DNA from 2 places in the Actinomadura napierensis genome. Region 1 is predicted to be linked to the other one. Evidence: riboswitches for the same ligand, from Rfam matches in the RefSeq annotation. Region 1 holds a riboswitch; the other holds the start of a gene.
The links. Region 1 has a riboswitch for ZMP and ZTP ahead of ABD296_RS25150 (bifunctional methylenetetrahydrofolate dehydrogenase/methenyltetrahydrofolate cyclohydrolase). Riboswitches for the same ligand answer to the same signal wherever they lie in the genome.
Positions count from the first base shown of each region.

Region 2: another riboswitch for ZMP and ZTP. It lies ahead of glyA (serine hydroxymethyltransferase); the one in region 1 lies ahead of ABD296_RS25150 (bifunctional methylenetetrahydrofolate dehydrogenase/methenyltetrahydrofolate cyclohydrolase).

Region 1 is NZ_BAAAMR010000048.1:7,549-14,929, forward strand. It holds gene ABD296_RS25125 (HSP90 family protein) at 1-176, opposite strand, end outside; gene ABD296_RS25130 (malate dehydrogenase) at 312-1,301, opposite strand; gene ABD296_RS25135 (NADP-dependent isocitrate dehydrogenase) at 1,556-2,773, opposite strand; gene ABD296_RS25140 (DUF3017 domain-containing protein) at 2,913-3,341, opposite strand; gene ABD296_RS25145 (FHA domain-containing protein) at 3,611-4,354, shown strand; gene ABD296_RS25150 (bifunctional methylenetetrahydrofolate dehydrogenase/methenyltetrahydrofolate cyclohydrolase) at 4,554-5,402, opposite strand; ZMP/ZTP riboswitch at 5,449-5,534, opposite strand; gene ABD296_RS25155 (GNAT family N-acetyltransferase) at 5,629-6,222, shown strand; gene ABD296_RS25160 (hypothetical protein) at 6,273-6,449, opposite strand; gene purH (bifunctional phosphoribosylaminoimidazolecarboxamide formyltransferase/IMP cyclohydrolase) at 6,592-7,381, opposite strand, start outside.
Region 2 is NZ_BAAAMR010000170.1:1,286-8,666, reverse strand. It holds gene ABD296_RS46290 (phosphoglycerate kinase) at 1-614, shown strand, start outside; gene tpiA (triose-phosphate isomerase) at 618-1,427, shown strand; gene secG (preprotein translocase subunit SecG) at 1,591-1,833, shown strand; gene ABD296_RS46275 (RNA polymerase-binding protein RbpA) at 1,916-2,290, shown strand; gene ABD296_RS46270 (substrate-binding and VWA domain-containing protein) at 2,390-4,075, opposite strand; gene ABD296_RS46265 (Lrp/AsnC family transcriptional regulator) at 4,296-4,787, shown strand; partial or broken gene ABD296_RS50770 (DMT family transporter) at 4,897-5,745, shown strand; ZMP/ZTP riboswitch at 5,817-5,903, shown strand; gene glyA (serine hydroxymethyltransferase) at 5,958-7,229, shown strand; gene ABD296_RS46255 (class I SAM-dependent methyltransferase) at 7,230-7,381, opposite strand, start outside.

The sequences.
Region 1 (7,381 bases):
AGCGTCCCGCCGCCGGTCTCGACCACCACCCGGCCGCCGCCCCCGCCCCGCGCGGTGATCGCGTCCACCGCGTTCTGCAGCAGCTCGCGCAGGTACACCCGCGGGCTCGCGTACAGATGCCGGCTGAGCAGATCCACCACACCGCGCAGATCCACCTGGAAAGCCTGATCCGCCACCCGCGTCCCTCCCCGTCGCCTTCGAAGCGATCACACCCTAACGACCGGTGCCGACACGTTTCGCGGGATTTACGACGCGAACGAGCCCCGGACCGCGCGGGTCCGGGGCTCGCTCGTGCGTGCGGGTACGGCCGGTCAGATCAGGCCGAGCTTGCGGACCGCGTCGCGCTCCTCCGACAGCTCCTGCACCGACGCGTCGATCCTGCCGCGCGAGAAGTCGTTGATCTCCAGGCCCTGGACGATCTCCCACTTCCCGTCCTTCGTGGTGACCGGGAACGAGGAGATCAGGCCCTCCGGCACGCCGTAGGAGCCGTCCGACACGACCGCCATCGACGTCCAGGTGCCCTCGGCGGTGCCGTTCACCCAGGTGTGCACGTGGTCGATCGCCGCGGACGCCGCGGACGCCGCCGACGACGCGCCCCGAGCCTCGATGATCGCCGCGCCGCGCTTGGCGACGGTCGGGATGAAGTCGTTCTCCAGCCAGGCCTGGTCGTTCACCGTCTCGGCCGCGTTCTTGCCGGCGATCTCGGCGTGGAAGATGTCCGGGTACTGGGTGGCGGAGTGGTTGCCCCAGATCGTCATCTTCTTGATGTCGGCGACGGACACGCCGGCCTTCTTCGACAGCTGCGCGAGCGCCCGGTTGTGGTCGAGGCGGGTCATCGCGGTGAACCGCTCGGCGGGGACGTCCGGCGCGTGCGACTGCGCGATCAGCGCGTTGGTGTTGGCCGGGTTGCCGACCACCAGCACCTTGATGTCGTCGGCGGCGCCGGCGTTGATCGCCTCGCCCTGCGGCTTGAAGATGCCGCCGTTGGCCTCCAGCAGGTCGCCGCGCTCCATGCCCTTCGTGCGCGGGCGGGCGCCGACGAGCAGCGCCACGTTCGTCCCCTCGAACGCCTTGGCGGCGTCGTCGAAGATGTCGATGCCGGTCAGCAGCGGGAACGCGCAGTCGTCCAGCTCCATCGCGGTGCCCTCGGCGGCCTTCACCGCCTGCGGAATCTCCAGCAGCCGCAGGCGTACGGGTACGTCCGCGCCGAGCAGGTGCCCGGAGGCGATGCGGAACAGCAGCGCGTAGCCGATCTGGCCCGCGGCGCCGGTAACGGTGACATTGACTGGGGTGCGCGTCATGCGTCCTTCTCCTGCTGTGACCTGACGGGGCTCAGGCGGCCATCCTTCGAACCCGACCGCCGAAGAGCCGCCCATGGAACCGGTCCGCCGCACGGGTTCTCTCGCCGTCGAGATATTTCCGACGCCAGGCTATCGCGCGCGGACGTCCCGCCCTCCGGCAGGTGCCCACCCCGGCATGACTCACACCCCGCGTACGCGAAAGGCCGCCCCGGGACGAACCCGGGACGGCCCTGCGGGTCGAAGAAGGAACGCGATCAGCCGTTGATCTTCTTCTGGAGGTTGGTGTCGAGCGCCTCCAGGAACTGCTCGCTGGTCAGCCAGGGGGTGTCCCCGCCGACGAGCAGGGCGAGGTCCTTGGTCATCTGGCCGCCCTCGACGGTCTCGATGCAGACCTGCTCGAGCTTGCGGGCGAAGTCGATGACCTCGGGCTGGCCGTCGAGCTTGCCGCGGTGCTCGAGGCCGCGGGTCCAGGCGAAGATCGACGCGATCGGGTTGGTCGACGTCGGCTTGCCCTGCTGGTGCTGCCGGTAGTGCCGGGTCACCGTGCCGTGCGCGGCCTCGGCCTCGACCGTCCTGCCGTCCGGGGTCATCAGGACGGAGGTCATCAGGCCGAGCGAGCCGAAGCCCTGCGCGAGGGTGTCGGACTGCACGTCGCCGTCGTAGTTCTTCGCGGCCCAGACGAAGCCGCCGTCCCACTTGAGCGCGGCGGCGACCATGTCGTCGATCAGCCGGTGCTCGTAGGTCAGGCCCTTGGCCTCGAAGTCGGCCTTGAACTCGGTCTCGAAGATCTCCTGGAAGAGGTCCTTGAACCGGCCGTCGTAGGCCTTGAGGATCGTGTTCTTCGTCGACATGTACAGCGGCATCTCGCGGCTCAGCGCGTACCGCATGCTCGTCCGGGCGAAGTCGCGGATCGAGTCGTCGTAGTTGTACATGCCCATGGCGACGCCGCCGCCCGGGAAGTCGGCGATCTCCATCTCCATGGGCTCGGAGCCGTCCTGCGGGGTGTAGGTGATCGTCACCTTGCCCGGGCCGGGGACCACGAAGTCGGTCGCCTTGTACTGGTCGCCGTGGGCGTGGCGGCCGATGATGATCGGCTTGGTCCAGCCCGGGACCAGACGGGGGATGTTCGAGACGACGATGGGCTCGCGGAAGATCACGCCGCCGAGGATGTTGCGGATCGTTCCATTGGGGGAACGCCACATCTTCTTCAGGCCGAACTCTTCGACGCGCGCCTCGTCGGGGGTGATGGTGGCGCACTTGACGCCGACGCCGTGCTCCTTGATGGCGTTCGCGGCGTCGATGGTGACCTGGTCGTCCGTGGCGTCACGGTGCTCGATTCCCAGGTCGTAGTACTTCAGGTCCACGTCGAGATAGGGCAGGATCAGCTGGTCCTTGATGAATTTCCAGATGATCCGCGTCATTTCGTCGCCGTCGAGTTCGACGACCGGGCCCGCTACTTTGATCTTGGGCATGCTGTTGCTGTCCCTTTCCTACACCTGGCCAGCAGTCCTTGTAAGGCTCAACTGGCAAGGCTAGCCGAGGCCCGGATGCGGTCTAGACCTGGGCTCCTCGCTGGACCGGCCGCATCCCCGGTGACCTGCGGAAACATCGTTAGCCCGGCGAACCGTCCCGGCGCCGGGCGAGCAGCAGCCGCACGCCGCGCGCCAGCATGACCAGGGCGATCAGCACGCCGAACGCGCCCGCGCCGACGAGGCCGGTCTTGTTCATCGGGGGAATGCTGAGCGCGACGAACGCCACCATCTCGCCGAGGATGACGAGCGTCCAGCAGTCGATCTGGCGGCTGCGCACCGCGAGCAGCCCGAGCTGGGACTCCGGCAGCAGCAGCCGCGCCAGCGCGCCGAACAGCAGCGCGGCGGCCATCAGGCCGGAGCCCTTGCGGAAGTAGTTGAGGGCGCAGAGCACCAGGCCGCCGCTCACGCCGCTGAGCACGATGAGGTACGGCAGCCGCGCGAGCCAGTGCGGGGCGGCGCCCCTGCCCCGCGGCGCTCTCCGCCTGCGCCGGTGCACCTGCGTGCTCATGGGTCCACGGTAATGCCGATCGGCGCGCGGCACGACATCGCCGGTGCCGGACGGCGGTACTCCGGGGCGGGGTGAGGGGCCGCGAGATCGTCCCGGCGAATCGGCGGCCGGACTTGTGGGCCGGCGACGGAAACGCACCCGGTCCGGCTGGTGGGGAAGAGCCCCGAATGCCTTGTGCCATCGGTGCTACTCGCCAGTAGGAGGGTGTGGCGGGGGTCCGGCCGGGTAACCCGGCAGACAGGGGTCGCTAACTAGCTGGGAGGACTGCCGTGGAGGGGCCGTTCATGCGGATCGAGGACAGCGGGCTGGTGGTGCCGCTGCGCCCCGACGTTACGACGGTCGGGAGAGGGAGAGGAGTAGACATCCGCCTCGACGACCCGAGTGTGTCCCGTTTGCACGCCGAGATCGTGCGGCGCGGTCCGTACGTCTACGTCGTCGACATGGGTCTGTCCCGCAACGGGACCCGTGTCAACGGCCGGCCGATCGCCCGCCGTGTCCTGGAGGACGGTGACGTCGTGAGCTTCGGCACGGCGCGCTGCCGGATGGGGGGCATCCCCCGTGAGGAGGTCGACCCGGACGTCGAGCTGCGGCGTGCCGTCGCCCCCGAGCTCACCCGCCGCGAGGTCGACGTGCTGACCGCGCTGTGCCGTCCCGCCCTGTCCGACGAGGCGTTCGTGGCCCCCGCCACGGCGCGCGACATCGCGGGCGAGCTGGTCGTGACCGAGGCCGCGGTGAAGCAGCACCTGCTGCGGCTCTACCAGAAGTTCCGGATCCCCGAGGGGGCCAACCGGCGCACCCGGCTGGCCAACGAGGTCATCGCGATGGGCCTCGTCCGGCCGCTGCCGCCGGTCCACGTGCCCCAGCAGGGACGCCCCCCGATCGACGGGCGTCCTCCGGGGATGCGGGGCCCGGCGGAGGCGCGCAGGACCGGGCCACCGGGACACGCCCCCGGCCATCCCACGGGCCCGGCCCGCGCCGCGGCGCACACCGCGGCGACCCGCCGGGCCAGCTGAGATGCCGGGCCGACCGAAGTGAACGTGCGATCGCCCTCACCGGCAGCGCAGTCGAGGGCGATCGCCTGACCCGCCCGGATCGGGCCGCGCAGGTGACGGCGCGGCCCGGCCCGGGGGACCTCCGACAAGGCGAGCGAAAGGGGGAGAGGGCCGCCACCAGGGGTGCGGTGGCGGCCCTCTCGCCTGTCCGAGGAGGCCGTCAGACCGTCTGCTCGGCGGCCTCCACGACGTTCTGCAGCAGCATGGCGCGGGTCATGGGGCCGACGCCGCCGGGGTTCGGGGCGACCCAGCCGGCGACCTCCCGGACGTCGGCCGCGACGTCGCCGGTCAGCTTGCCGTCGACCCGGGAGACCCCGACGTCCAGCACGGCGGCGCCGGGCTTGACCATGTCGGCGGTGATCAGGCCGGGGACGCCGGCCGCCGCGACGACGATGTCGGCGGCGCGGGTGTGCGCGGCGAGGTCACGGGTGGCGGTGTGGCAGAGGGTGACGGTGGCGTTCTCGCTGCGCCGGGTCAGCAGCAGCCCGAGCGAGCGGCCGACGGTGATGCCGCGGCCGACGACGGTGACCTCGGCGCCCCTGATCGGCACGTCGAAGCGGCGCAGCAGCTCGATGATGCCCTTCGGGGTGCAGGGCAGCGGGCCCGGCTGCATCAGCACGAGCCGTCCGAGGCTCATCGGGTGCAGGCCGTCGGCGTCCTTGGCGGGGTCGATCAGCTCCAGCACGCGCTGCTCGTCCAGGCCCTTCGGCAGCGGCAGCTGGACGATGTAGCCGGTGCAGGCGGGGTCGGCGTTGAGCTCGGCGACGGCCCGCTCGACGTCCTCCTGGGAGGCGGTCTCGGGCAGGTCGCGGCGGATGCTCTCGATGCCGACCTCGGCGCAGTCGCGGTGCTTCATGTTGACGTAGGAGTGGCTGCCGGGGTCGTCGCCCACCAGCACCGTCCCGAGGCCCACGGACACGCCGCGGTCGCGCAGCGCCTCGACGCGCCCCTTGAGGTCGGAGCGGATCTCGGCGGCCGTGGCCTTGCCGTCCAGGATCTGTGCGGTCATGCATGCCTCCGCGGTGTGTCGCCAGGGACCGAGCCCTGCTCGAGGTCCCGTCCACCCAGGCGCGCGGTGTCCGGACTGTCGTTCGCTCCCCGGTGGTGATCCACCTTGACCGCGCCAGTCGCGTCGAAACCCCATGGTAGCCGCCCCGGTGGCGCCGAGTGGTCCGCCGGAATCGCCGTGAAGTGGCTCTGCCGGACGCCCTTGGGCCCGTCCTAGCGTGGACGCCATGAGCGACGAATGGTTGGCGCAGCCGGTCCTGACCGGCCGTTATGTGCGGTTGGAACCCCTCTCCCTGGACCATGTCGACGGCCTGTTCGCCGCGTCGAAGGACCCGTCCGTCTGGACGTGGCTGAACGAGCGGCAGCCGGCGGACGCGGACGCCGTGCACACCATGGTGAGCACGGCCCTGATCGCGCGGGACAAGGGCGTGCGGCTGCCGTGGGCGCAGATCGACGTGGCGACCGGGGAGGTCGCGGGGACGACGTCGTACTACGAGGTCGTCCCGAAGGACCGGGGGCTGTGCATCGGGTACACGTGGCTGGGGACGCGCTGGCAGCGGACGGGTTTCAACACCGAGTCGAAGCTGCTGCTCCTGCAACGGGCCTTCGACGACCTGGGGGCGATCCGGGTGGGATGGCACACCCATTCCCGCAATGAGCGGTCGCGGGCGGCGATCCAGCGGCTCGGCGCGTCGTTCGAGGGGATCCACCGCAAGCACCGGATCCGCCCGGACGGCTCGATCCGCGACACCGCCGTCTTCTCGATGACCGACGACGACTGGCCGGAGGCGGCGAAGGCGCTGCGCGCGCGGCTGCGCTAGCCGCGCGAGACCGCGCCGACCGGGCCAGCTGCGCGCCGGCCGCCCGGGCGCTAGTCGTCGGCGCGTTCGCGGCGGGCGAGGATCCGGTCGGTGCCGTGCCAGCCGAGCTGCCCGGCCAGGAGCGCGGCGAGCACCGCCGCGACCAGCCCGACCACCTGGCGTGACTCCATCAGCAGCGAGTCTGCCTGGCCGATCTGGGCGACCAGGAAGGTCGTCAGCGAGTCCATCAGCGCCTCCTTCAGCGAACGATCGCGCCGAAGGTCAAGAGACGGTCATGGGGCGCGGCCAGCCAGAGGCTACCTCCGGCGGGACAGTGGAAAGACCGGGCCCGGCGGGCGGGAACGCCGCGCCGGGCCCGGGCCTGTCCGATCAGTGGAAGAAGTGCCGCGTGCCGGTGAAGTACATCGTGACGCCGGCCTTGGTCGCGGTCTCGATGGCGAGCTCGTCGCGGATCGAGCCGCCCGGCTGGACGACGGCCTTCACGCCCGCCTCGATCAGCACTTCGAGCCCGTCCGGGAACGGGAAGAAGGCGTCGGACGCGGCGACCGAGCCGCGGGCCCGCTCCTCGCCCGCGCGCGCCACGGCCAGGCGGGCCGAGTCGACCCGGTTGACCTGGCCCATGCCGACGCCGACCGTGGCGCCGCCGGAGGCCAGCAGGATCGCGTTGGACTTGACGGCGCGGACGGCCCGCCACGCGAACGCCAGGTCGCGGAGGGTGTCCTCGCCGGCGGCGTCGCCGCACTTGAGCTCCCAGCCGGACGGGTCGTCGCCGGGCGCGTCGACCCGGTCGACGGTCTGGACGAGGAGCCCGCCGTCGATCCGCCGGGACTCGGTGGCTCCGCCGGGGGCGTCCGGGCAGATCAGCAGCCGGGTGTTCTTGAACCGGTTCTTCAGCACGGTGACGGCCTCGTCCTCGAAGGACGGGGCGACGACGACCTCGGCGAAGCTCCCGGTGATCTGCTCCGCCATCGCGGCGGTGACCGGCCGGTTCGCGGCGATCACGCCTCCGTAGGCGGACGCCGGGTCGCAGTCGAGGGCTCGGCGGTGCGCGTCGGCGATGTCGGCGCCGACCGCGATGCCGCACGGGTTGGCGTGCTTGATGATCGCGACGCAGGGGTCGGTGAAGTCGTAGGCGGCGCGGCGGGCGGCGTCGGTGTCC
Region 2 (7,381 bases), on a different contig from region 1:
CGGTCGTCCTCGGCGGCTCCAAGGTCTCCGACAAGCTCGGCGTGATCGACAACCTGCTCGGCAAGGCCGACCGCATCCTGATCGGCGGCGGCATGGTCTTCACCTTCCTCAAGGCGCAGGGCCACGAGGTCGGCAACAGCCTGCTGGAGGAGGACCAGCTCGGCACCGTCCGCGAGTACCTGCGGCGCGCCGAGGAGAGCGGCGTGGAGTTCGTGCTCCCGGTGGACGTCGTCGCCGCGACCGCGTTCGCGGCGGACGCCGACCACGAGGTCGTCGCGGCCGACGCGATCCCCGCCGACCGGCTCGGCCTGGACATCGGCCCCGAGTCCGGCAAGCTGTTCGCCGCGCGCCTGGCCGGCGCGAGGACGGTGTTCTGGAACGGCCCGATGGGCGTGTTCGAGATGGAGCCGTACTCGCACGGCACCCGCGCCGTCGCGCAGGGCCTGATCGACTCCGGCGCGTTCACCGTGGTCGGCGGTGGCGACTCCGCCGCGGCCGTCCGGCAGCTCGGCTTCGACGAGGGAGCCTTCTCGCACATCTCGACCGGCGGCGGCGCCAGCCTCGAATACCTCGAGGGCAAGGCGCTGCCCGGCCTGCAGGCACTGGAGGACTGACCGATGGCCCCCGCGACCCCTTCCGGAAAGCAGACCGGCCGCAAGCCGCTGATGGCCGGCAACTGGAAGATGAACAAGAACCACCTGGACGCGATCCTGCTCGTCCAGAAGATGGCGTTCGCGCTGAAGGAGCCCGACTTCGAGGCCGTCGACGTCGTCGTATGCCCGCCGTTCACCGACCTGCGCTCGGTGCAGACGGTGATCGAGGCCGACCGGTACGCCATCCAGTACGGTGCGCAGGACGTCTCGCAGCACGCCTCCGGCGCCTACACCGGCGAGATCGCCGCGTCCATGCTGGCGAAGCTGGGCTGCTCCTACGCGATCGTCGGGCACTCGGAGCGGCGCGAGTACCACGGCGAGGACGACGCGCTCGTCAACGCCAAGGCCAAGGCGGTCCTGGGCGCCGAGATGAACCCGATCATCTGCGTGGGCGAGGGCCTGGAGGTGCGCAAGGCCGGCGCGCACGTCGCGCACGTCCTGGCGCAGATCGACGGGGCGCTGGAGAAGATCCCCGCCGACCAGGTGCGGCGCAGCGTGATCGCCTACGAGCCGGTCTGGGCGATCGGCACCGGCGAGGTCGCCACGCCGCAGGACGCGCAGGAGGTCTGCGCCGCCGTCCGGACCCGGCTCGCCGAGCTGTACGACGGCGGGCTCGCCGACCAGGTGCGCATCCTGTACGGCGGCTCGGTGAAGGGCGACAACATCGCCAAGCTGATGGCGCAGGACGACGTGGACGGCGCGTTGGTCGGTGGTGCCAGCCTCGACCCGGGCGAGTTCGTCAAGATCTGCCGGTACCGGGAGTTCCCGGCCTGATCAAAACTGATCAATTCCGCGTGACATGGGGGTTCTTGCCGAACCAGGCGGTAGTTCGTCGTACCCTTCGTACTGCACGGGTAAACCGCCCGGCTCGATCCTCCGTCCCTACAGACGAGGCCCCGTCTCCCGCGGGGCCTGCCAGAGAAGGCGCTGAAGAACTGTGATCATCGCATCGTCCATCGTGCTCATCGTCACGAGTCTGCTGATGGTGGTCCTCGTCCTGATGCACAAGGGCAAGGGCGGGGGACTGTCCGACATGTTCGGCGGCGGCGTCTCGTCGTCGCTCGGCGGCTCGTCGGTGGTGGAGCGCAACCTGGACCGGCTGACGATCGGCGTCGGGGTGGTCTGGTTCGCCTCGATCATCGTGCTCGGGCTGCTGTTCAAGCACAAGGGCGTCGGCTGAGCCGCCCGTCCAAACACGTTCGAGCGCCGCGCCGTCCTCGGAGGTCCCTGGCGGCCGCGGCACACAAAGCGAGGAGTAGTCCGTGGGTAGTGGCAACGCGATTCGGGGCAGCCGCGTCGGGGCCGGTCCAATGGGGGAGGCGGAGCGCGGCGACGCCGCCCCCCGCGTCTGGGTGACCTTCTACTGCGCCAACCGGCACGAGACGCGCCCCAGCTTCGCGACCGACGTCGCGGTCCCCGAGACGTGGGACTGCCCGCGCTGCGGGTTCCCGGCCGGCCAGGACGCGGAGAACCCTCCGGCGCCGCCGAAGACCGAGCCCTACAAGACGCATCTGGCGTACGTGAAGGAGCGGCGCAGCGACGAGGACGGCGAGGCCATCCTCGAGGAGGCGCTCGCCAAGCTGCGCGAGAAGCGCGCCGCCGTCAAGAGGGCCCTGGAGGCCGCGGGCCGGAGCTGACGCTCCGCCCGCACGGCGACGCCGCGCACCGGTGTCCTGGCCCGGTCCCCGCAGGGGGGTCGGGCCTTCGCCGTCTCGGGGTGCGGTCGGCGCGGCGGCTCAGCAGGAGGGCGCGCAGAGGCGGCGGGCGGTGGCCTCGCCGAAGATCCGCATGATGTCCTGCGGGACGCGGGCGGTGTAGACGCTGCCGCCGGTGGCGTCGGCGAGCCGCCGCAGCTCGGCGGTGTCGACGTCCGGGCCGAAACCGATGACGATGATCTGCACCGGGCGGGTCGCCTCCCGTCCGGCGCGCAGCGCGGCGACCGTGCGGTCCAGGGAGGGGCCGCCGGGGTCGTCGTTGCGGCCGTCGGTGAACAGCAGCACCGTGTTGACCATCTCCGGCCGGTAGGTGCGGCGCATGTACCGGACGGCGGCGAGCACGGTGTCGTACAGGCCGGTCGCGCCGTCCGGTTTCGGGCGCAGCGCCGCCAGCGCGCTGAGGATGCGCTGCCGGCGGGTGACCGAGCCGACCCGGCCGCCGAGCGGGCCCATCGGGACGGTCCGCCGCCAGTCCCGGTCTCCGTCCAGCCGCGTGGAGAAGATCCACTGGCCGAGTTCGGTGTCGTCGGGCTGCAGTGCCAGGCCCTCCTGGGAGGCCTGCGCGATCGCCTGCAGCCGGGTCAGCCGGGTGCCGGGCACCGGCTGCGCCATCGATCCGGAGACGTCGATCACCGACAGCATCCGGGAGCCGAGCGTCAGCCGCGCCCATTCCTGCGCCGTCCGCCGGACGAGGGCGGGTTCGGGGTCGGCGAGGACGGCGGGCCTGGCCGCGGTCAGGCCGGGTGTGCGGCCGAACGCGGCCGGCGCCCGCCCGGCGGGGTCGCGGAAGCCCGCCGAGCGGAGGTGCTCGCGGGCGGTTCCGCCGCGCAGCGCGTGCTCGAACAGCCGCGCGCCGGGACGGTCGTCGAGGATCGCGACCGGATAGTCCAGGGACAGGGTCCCGTCGCGCGGGTAGACGGCCTGGACGGGCTCCGACGGCTCGCGCCGGTCGTGCTCCCACACGGCCTGCTCCGGGACGGCCAGGACGGGCTCAGGCCGCGCCGAGGACCCGGCCAGCGCGCCGAACGCCCGGGTCGCGTCCGGTGCGGTGCTCTCCCGCACCGACCGCGCGAACGCCGCGAACGCCGCGTCGCCCTCGCGTTCCCGCGCGACCAGCAGCGCGGCGAGCCCGGCGCCGGTCCGGGCCGGGTCGGGCAGGACGAGGCCGACCGCCCGGGAGCTCCGCTCGCCGGGTTCGGCCGCGCCCAGCAGGTCCTTCCACGAGCCGGGCGTCCGCGTGGCCCGCGCCGCCGGGACCGCGGCGACGAGAGGCGAGCGGGCTAACGGCCCACCCGCCAGGCGCGGCGGCTTCGCCAGCAGCCGCAGCCACAGCGAGGAGTCCGGTACCCACACGTCCGGGAGGCGCACGCCCGAGCCCCGGGGGATCTGCCCGGACAGCAGCGCCGTGACCCCCGCCGGGCCGGCCGCGCGCACGGTGACCCGCACGCATTTCCCGCCCGCGCGGTGGTCGGCGCCGTTGAAGTCGGCGGCCACCGCGGACACGGCGGGCGCCAGTTCCGGGGCGACGGCCGCGTCGAGCGTCGTCACGCCGCCGGAGCACGACGTGATCGCCGACAGCGCGTACACCGACGTGGCGAGCACCGCCGCGATCGCCATGCACACGACCGCCACGATCGCCACGGTCCGGCGCGTGCGCCGTGTCCGCCGCCGCGCGCGCCGTCCCGTCTCCCGATGCGCCCCGCTCACGATGACCTCGACTCCCCGTTCGGCGGTCCGCCCCGCCGGTCCGTGTGGGCCGCCAATTGTCGGCGCCCCGCCGTCCCGCGGGCATCGGTGAAATCACCAGCCTCCGCAGTCCCGTTTTGGCCATCGGCGGAGCGGCGAATATTCTTCGGGGGAAGGCCGGTTCCGGCGCATGTTCGGGCGCGGGAGTTCGGGACGCGGCGGCGAAGCCGGGAGGGGAACCATGGACGCGGTCGACCAGGCGATCCTGCGGCGGTTGCAGCGGGACGGGCGGCAGACCAACCGGGAACTGGCCGAGGCGGTGGGGATCGCCCCGTCGACGGCGCTGGAGCGCACGCGCGCGCTGCGCTCGCGCGGGATCCTCACCGGCTTCCACGCGGCGGTCGACTTCGAGAGGCTCGGCCGCGGCGTGCAGGCGCTGATCTCGATCCGGATCCGGCCGCAGTCGCGGGAGGCGATCGAGTCGGCGCGCGACAGCATGGCCGCCATGCCGGAGGCCGTCGCCGTCTTCGTCGTCACGGGGAACGAGGATCTCCTCGTCCACGTGGCGGTGCCCAGCACCACGTACCTGCGCGACTTCGTGCTCGACCGGCTGGCCCGCCGCAAGGAGTACGTGGACGTCCGCACCACCGTGGTGTACGACTACGTCCAGCCGAGGGAGCAGGGCGAACTTCCGTCGGCCGAGCGGCGCGACGGGCGAACGCCGTACGCCTGAGGCGACGTCCGGTGCGCCGAAACCGAAGGATTGCCGGAGTGAGGCTGTGGAGCCGAACGAATGACGGCTCACAGCGCAAACTTCCGTACTCTTGCCTAGCTTCGGCTGCATGGGCCGACGAAACATTCCGTCCGGCGCGCTGCTGGTGCTGGCCGCCGGCGTCCTGTGGGGGACGGTGGGTCCGGCGCAGGTGCTGGCCGGTTCGGCGGCGAGCCCGGTGGCGATCGGCGGCGCGCGGATCTTCTCCGGCGGGCTCATCCTCGCCGTGCTGGTGCTCGTGACGGACCGGAAGGCGTTCCGGGCGCTGTCGCGGCGCACCTGGCCGCCGCTGGCCGCCGCGTCCGTCGCCACCGGGGTCTTCCAGGCGTCGTTCTTCAGCGCGGTCGACCGGACGGGCGCCGCGGTCGCGACCGCCGTCGTGTTCGGGCTCGCGCCCGTCTCGACCGGGCTGTGCGAGCGGCTGGTGCTGCGGGCGCGGCTGAGCCGGCGGTGGTGGTGGGGTACGGCCTGCGCGGTCGGCGGCGTTGCGCTGCTGATGGCGCCGGGGCCGGACGTCCATGTCGACCCGCTCGGGGTGGCGCTCAGCCTGGTCGCCGGGGTCTGCTTCGGCGTGTACACGGTGTCGGCGAAGGTGCTGACCGGCCACGAGGTGGGGATGGCGGCGGCGGTGTCGGTGACGCTGCTGGCGGGCGGGTCGGTGCTGCTGCCCTGGACGCTCGCGGACCTGCCGGCGCTCGCCGCGCCGCGGTCGGCGGTCCTGGTGGCGTGGCTCGGGATCGCGGCGACCGCTGCCGCGTACATGTTCTTCGTCACCGGCCTGCACCGCGTCAGCGCGGCGACGGCGGGGACGCTCAGTCTCGCCGAGCCGCTGGTGGCGGCGGTGCTGGCCGTCGCGGTCCTCGGGGAGCGGCTGTCCGTGCAGGCCGCGGCGGGGGCGCTGCTGCTGTTCGGCGGGCTGGCCGTGGTGTCGGTGCCGTCGCGGACCCGGCGGGCGCGGACCCGGCGAGTGCGGGACGCGGCTCGCTATGATGGCGCGAACGCGACTGGCGCAGTCAAGGTGGAGTCGACCACCGGGGAGCGAAACTAGTCCGCACACCGCGCGCCTGGGTGTACGGGTCCCCTTGCCGGGGCGCCCGGAGCGTTCCGGCGCGAAGCAGCGCGGAGGTAGTCGTGCACGAGCCCGCCGTTCCCCATCTGCAGGCCGCGGACCTCGAGATCGCCGGACTGGTCGAGGCGGAGGCCCGCCGCCAGTTCGAGAAGATCCGGCTGATCGCCTCGGAGAACTACGTGTCGGCGGCGGTGCTGGAGGCCGCCGGCACCGTCCTGACCAACAAGTACTCCGAGGGCTACGCCGGCAAGCGGTACTACGAGGGCCAGCAGAACGTCGACCCGATCGAGCTGGCGGCGATCGGCCGGGCCAAGGAGCTGTTCGGCGTCGAGCACGCCAACGTCCAGCCGTACTCCGGGTCGCCCGCCAACCTCGCCGTCTACCTGGCGTTCCTGGACCCCGGCGACCCGGTGATGGGCCTGTCGCTGCCGATGGGCGGCCATCTGACGCACGGCTGGTCGGTGTCGGCGACCGGCAAGTGGTTCTCGCCCGTCCGCTACGAGGTGCGCGCCGACACCGGGCGCGTCGACATGGACGAGGTCCGCGACCTGGCGCTCAAGGAGCGGCCGAAGCTGATCTGGTGCGGCGGGACGGCGGTGCCCCGCACCATCGACTTCCCGGCGTTCGCGGAGATCGCCCGCGAGGTCGGGGCGGTGCTGGCGGCCGACATCGCGCACATCGCGGGCCTGGTCGCGGGCGGCGCGCACCCGTCCCCGGTGGGGCACGCCGACGTGATCACCACGACCACGCACAAGACGCTGCGCGGCCCGCGCGGCGCGATGATCATGTCGACGGCCGAGCACGCCATGGCGGTCGACAAGGCGGTGTTCCCCGGCCTGCAGGGCGGCCCGCACAACCACACCACGGCCGCGATCGCCGCCGCGCTGAAGGAGGCGGCGGCGCCGGACTTCTCCCGGTACGCCCGCCAGGTCGTCGCGAACGCCAAGGCCCTCGCGGCGGCGCTGCTGGAGCGCGGCTACGACCTGATCTCCGGCGGGACCGACAACCACCTCATCCTGATCGACCTGACGAACAAGGGCGTCGCCGGCAAGCCCGCCGCGCAGGCCCTGGACCGCGCCGGCATCGAGCTGAACTACAACGCGGTCCCGTTCGACCCGCGCAAGCCGTTCGACCCGTCCGGGCTGCGGCTCGGCACCGGCGCGATCACCACCCGCGGGCTGGACGAGGCGCGGATGCCGCAGATCGCGGCCTGGATCGACGAGGTCGTGCGGGCGGCCGCCGGGCAGGACGAGGCGGTGGTCGAGCGGGTCGCGGGCGAGGTCCGCGAGATGCTGGCCGGCTACCCGATGCCGGGCTGGGCGACCGCCCCCTGATCAGGCGGCGCTGATCGACGAGGGGCGCAGGAGCGTGATCATGCGCCAGGCTTCGGGATCGGTGAGGGCCACCGCGTCCGCGCCGGTCCCGAAGTCGCCGTACCGGGCGGCGACGTCCAGCCCGCCGGCGAGCCGGATGGCGGCGTCGAGCT